DNA from 2 places in the Janthinobacterium sp. J1-1 genome. Region 1 is predicted to be linked to the other one. Evidence: riboswitches for the same ligand, from Rfam matches in the RefSeq annotation. Region 1 holds a riboswitch; the other holds the start of a gene.

Region 1 (2,459 bases):
GGTAATAGCGCCGCTCGACGCTGGCGGCACCGCTGCTGTTTCTGCCGATGATTTCGCGCCTAGATTCAATCATGATCAGGCTTTGGACGCCGGCCCAGTGCTGGTTTTGCTGGCCCAGCCAGGCAACGTCGTTGGTGACCAGGCAGCGCCGGGTTTCAATGCGCCCGTGGTCCTTTTCAGTGTGGTTGTGATCCCAGAACGGACGATCCAAGGTACCCGCCTCGGCGGCATCGAACCACAACCGTATCGCTTCGGCCAGACTGGGTTGGTTATCCTTTACCCCCAGCACATAGTCGGCGCCGCCAGCGACAATCTTGGCGGCGACATCATGCTGGCACCCCATCGCATCTATCGTGATGACGGCGCCCTTGATGTCCAGCGTGGCCAGCAATTGAGGGATCGCGGTGATCTCGTTGCTCTTGTCGGCGGTCCTCACTTGCCCCAGCGTCAAGCCACTGGCGCTGCTCCATGCCGACACCAGATGAATCGCGCTGTGTTTGCCATCATGGGAGCCGCGCACGCACTTGCCGTCGATGGCAATGTGCTGCCCCGGCAGCGCCGGGCACATCGTCCCCATCCATCTGACGAAACATGCCTCGAACTGCGTCGCATCGAGCAGCGAAAACACCCGCCCGAAGGTGTCGTGCGAGGCGATGCCGTTGGCAAAGGGCAGCTGTTGGCGCAGCCAGTCGAGCTTTGTTTCGCTCCATTCGACAACCGCCGTCCAACTCTCCGCGCCGCTGATGACTGCGCAGATCGCCGCCAGCAGCAACTCGTCGAGTCGATACGGACATTGACGCCCACGCGGGTCGCTCAAGTCATCGAATGCCGCCACCAACGAGATTGGTTCATTTGCCATTTGTCCGTCCAAATATCGAAAGTAAACGCCTTTCTCAATGCGTTTACAAGCAATATTTTCGACCTACGGCCACACCAAGCACTGATGCTTCATGCAATCGCCCTGGTAAAAGCGCCAGCCTGGCAGACAGCGGGCGGCGGTTCATGTTAAGCTACCAATTCGCTAGGGGTCCTGGAGCTGTTATCCGGGTGAGATATACCCTTCGTACCTGATCTGGATAATGCCAGCGAAGGAAAGCGCAAAGTACCTCCCTCCTTTGATAGCTCCTGCGTTGGCGCCAGCCGAACAAGCAGCCTGCCGTTCTCTTCTTGAAGCGGCTTGAACCACGAGCAATCATGTCCACACCGAATCTGTCTGTTTCTATTTTGACCCTGGCCATCGCGCAAGCATTTGCCACGCCGGCCTTTGCGTTTGACGCCGCCAATGCCACCGATGCTGTCGATACCCCGTCCAGCATGGCCGAAGTGATCGTTACCGCCAGCAAGGTACCCAACGCGAAACGCGCCGGCGTCGGCGGCTTTGCCGACGCACCGCTGCTGCAAACGCCGGCCGCCGTCACCGTCATTTCGCAGCAGACCATGCAGGACCTGCAGATCCGCAATACCAGCGACGCCGTGCGCCTCGACGCCAGCATCAACGACGCCTACAACGCGGTCGGCTATGCCGAACAGTTCTCGATCCGCGGCTTCAAGCTCGACAACAATTCCAGCTACCGCAAGGACGGCATCGCGATTCCGGGCGACACGCAAATTCCGCTGGAAAACAAGGAACGCATCGAAGTGCTGAAAGGCCTGGCAGGGCTGCAAGCCGGCATGGCGGCGCCAGGCGGCGTGATCGACTTTATCGTCAAGCGCCCCACCAATGCGCCATTGCGCACCGTCACCGTCGAAGCGCGCGAGCGCGGCACCGTGTATGGCGCCGTCGACCTGGGCGGACGCCTGGAAGACACGCGTTTCGGCTACCGCGTCAACGTGGCCGCCGAACGGCTGCGTTCCTACATCAAGGGCGCCGACGGCAACCGCAAGTTCATCTCGGGCGCGTTCGACTGGCAAATTTCGCCGCAGGCACTGCTGCAGCTGGACGCCGACTACCAAGACAAATCGCAGGTCACCGCCCCCGGCTTCCAGCTGCTGAACAACACCACCCTGCCGACCGGCGTCAGTGCCGACACCCTGCTCAACCTGCAGCCATGGACGCGCCCGGTCGACACCATCACCAGCAACATCGGCCTGCGCTTCCAGTACGCCTTCGACGACAACTGGCATGCCACCATCAGCGCCAACCAGCACTCGTTCAAGCGCGACGACTACACGGCGTTTCCGTATGGCTGCGGCGCACAGGGCCTGTATCCTGGCTTCTGCGGCAATGGCGATTACGACGTGTACGACTACCGCAGCCTGGGCGAAACCAAGAAGCCGCTGAGCGCGCAAGCCATGATTCAGGGCAAGTTCGCCACCGGCAGCCTGCGCCATGAATTCACGGCGGGCGTGGCCACCTTCCGCCGCAAGGACCGCGCCGGCCTGTATACCTACGAAACGCTGGATGGCAACGTCAGCAACATCTACCATCCGGTCATCGTCAGCCCGACCGGCCTGACCTC
Region 2 (2,459 bases), 2.1 Mb from region 1:
GGAACCGGGGCGCAAGCCGTCGCCAAGCGAAAACGACACGTCATACGCCTTCATGATCTCGCAGATCTCTTCGAAATGCGTGTACAGGAACGACTCCTGGTGATGCGCCAGGCACCACTTGGCCATGATCGAGCCGCCGCGCGAAACGATGCCGGTCAGGCGCTTGGCTGTCAGCGGCACATAGCGCAGCAGCACGCCGGCGTGGATGGTGAAGTAGTCGACGCCCTGCTCGGCCTGCTCGATCAGGGTGTCGCGGAAAATCTCCCAGGTCAGGTCCTCGGCCTTGCCGTTGACCTTTTCCAGCGCCTGGTAGATCGGCACGGTACCGATCGGCACCGGGCTGTTGCGCACGATCCACTCGCGCGTTTCATGGATATGCTTGCCGGTCGACAGATCCATCACATTGTCGCCGCCCCAGCGGATGGCCCAGGTCATCTTTTCCACTTCCTCGCCGATCGACGAGGTGACGGCCGAGTTGCCGATATTGGCGTTGATTTTCACCAGAAAATTGCGCCCGATAATCATCGGCTCGACTTCCGGGTGGTTGATATTGGCGGGGATGATGGCGCGGCCACGGGCGATTTCCTCGCGCACGAATTCGGCCGTGATCTCGGCCGGAATGCTGGCGCCGAACGACTGCCCCGGGTGTTGGCGGCCCATCATCTCGGCCATGCGCTCGCCCATCGGTCCGGAAGACTTCAGCTCTTCCAGGTATTGCTGCCGGCGCATGTTTTCGCGGATGGCGACGAATTCCATTTCCGGCGTGATGATGCCTTGCCGCGCGTAATGCATCTGCGTGACGTTCCTGCCGGCCAGGGCGCGGCGCGGCTTGCGGTGCAGGTTGAAGCGCAGCTCGGCCAGTTTCGGGTCGGCCAGGCGGGCGATGCCGTAGTCGGAGGTCGGGCCCGGCAGCTCTTCCGTGTCGGCGCGTTCGAGTATCCACGGCAGGCGCGGCGTATCGAGGCCCGAGCGGATATCGATGGCGACGTCCGGGTCGGTGTACGGACCCGACGTATCGTAAACGTAGATGGGCGGATTTTTCTCGCCGCCGAACGACGCTTCCGTATCGGACTGGCTGATGGCGCGCATCGGCACGCGGATGTCGGGCCGGCTGCCCTGTACATAGATCTTGCGTGAATTGGGCAGCGGCGCGATCGCGGCCTCGTCGACCGTGGCGGTGGCGGAAAGAAATTTCGGATTGGCGTTCATTTTGGCTCCTTGGCTAGCTGGCTGTGTATAAGCCTGGAGCCAGCTAAGGAGGTTCGGCTGCGCGCACGCGATAAAAGCGGGTGCGTTCATCCTAAAGCTTCCCTTCGCTGGCATTATCCAGATCAGGTTCGGAGGGTATTTCTCACCCGCGCTTCACCGTGTTTCCACAGCAAAGAGCAGGACCCCTAGCGTTTGCCGCCTTGCGGCAGCGGGCCAATTATACGCGTTTCAGGTCGCGCGGCCAGATGATTATTTCTTGCCCCAGCGCCATTGCGGCGGCTCGCCCTTCCACCAGCATATGCCGACCAGCAAGGCAACGATCACCACTTCGTAGATGACATAGGCGACCGGCACCTGGGTTGGCGGAAACAGCACCGCGCCGCCGGCCAGCAGCGCCAGCGCGCTGATGAACACCAGCCAGCCCTGCCAGGTGATGGGCAAGCCCCAGCCGAAGCCATAGGTCTTGGCGGGGAACCAGTAGGAGGGAGATTTGTCGGTCATGATTTAACTGGACTGTAATGAACAGCAGCCAGTATAAATCAGCTTTTTTGCTGGCGCGCCGTAATATCGAGTCCGATCCCGCGATAGCCGACAAAGCGGCTGCCATGGTCGAACATCGGTTCGCCGCTGACCTGCAGGTATTGCATGCCGCCGTCCGCATTCTGGCGGCTGTAGATAAAATCCAAAAATGGTTCGCGCGCGGCGATTTTTTCGTCGAGCAGGGCGCGCTCGGCGGCGTTCCAGCGCTGCGGTTCGTCTTCGCTGCCGATGCCCAGCATCTCGGCCACCGGGCCGGAAAAGCGTGTCAGGTTGCCTGCCGCATCCTGTTCCCAGTACCAGTCCGACGACAGTTCCGTAAAGCGCTGGAAGCGCGCTTCGCTCTCGCGCAGCTCGGCCGTACGCTCCTGCACCGCCTGTTCCAGCGACCTGTTGTAGTCGGCCAGCTTCTGGTACAGCAGGCGCACTTCCAGCATATTGTGGATGCGGGTTTTGACTTCCACCAGGTCGAAGGGCTTGGCGACGAAATCCTTGGCGCCGGCCTGCAGCGCGCGCAGCTTGTGGCCGGGCTGGGCGGTGATCACCAGTACCGGCAGGTAACTGCCCGCCTCGATGTCGCGCAAGCCTTCCATCACTTCGAAGCCATCCATTTCCGGCATCTGCAAGTCGAGCAGGATCAGGTCGTAGCGGTGCTGCTGGTGCAGCGCGCGCACCGCCTGCGGGTCCATGGTGGAGGTGATGCGGGTGTAGCC

What was found. A riboswitch is a leader RNA that binds a small molecule or an ion and turns the genes downstream of it on or off. The one in region 1 is predicted to bind thiamine pyrophosphate.
Region 2: linked by a shared signal. The riboswitch ahead of thiC (phosphomethylpyrimidine synthase ThiC) and the one ahead of Q8L25_RS14440 (TonB-dependent siderophore receptor) in region 1 are both predicted to bind thiamine pyrophosphate.

The regions. Positions count from the first base shown of each region.
Region 1 is NZ_CP132339.1:3,191,120-3,193,578, reverse strand. It holds gene Q8L25_RS14445 (ISAs1 family transposase) at 1-844, opposite strand, end outside; TPP riboswitch at 1,014-1,111, shown strand; gene Q8L25_RS14440 (TonB-dependent siderophore receptor) at 1,195-2,459, shown strand, end outside.
Region 2 is NZ_CP132339.1:1,138,403-1,140,861, reverse strand. It holds gene thiC (phosphomethylpyrimidine synthase ThiC) at 1-1,209, opposite strand, end outside; TPP riboswitch at 1,292-1,406, opposite strand; gene Q8L25_RS05135 (hypothetical protein) at 1,459-1,710, opposite strand; gene Q8L25_RS05130 (response regulator) at 1,749-2,459, opposite strand, start outside.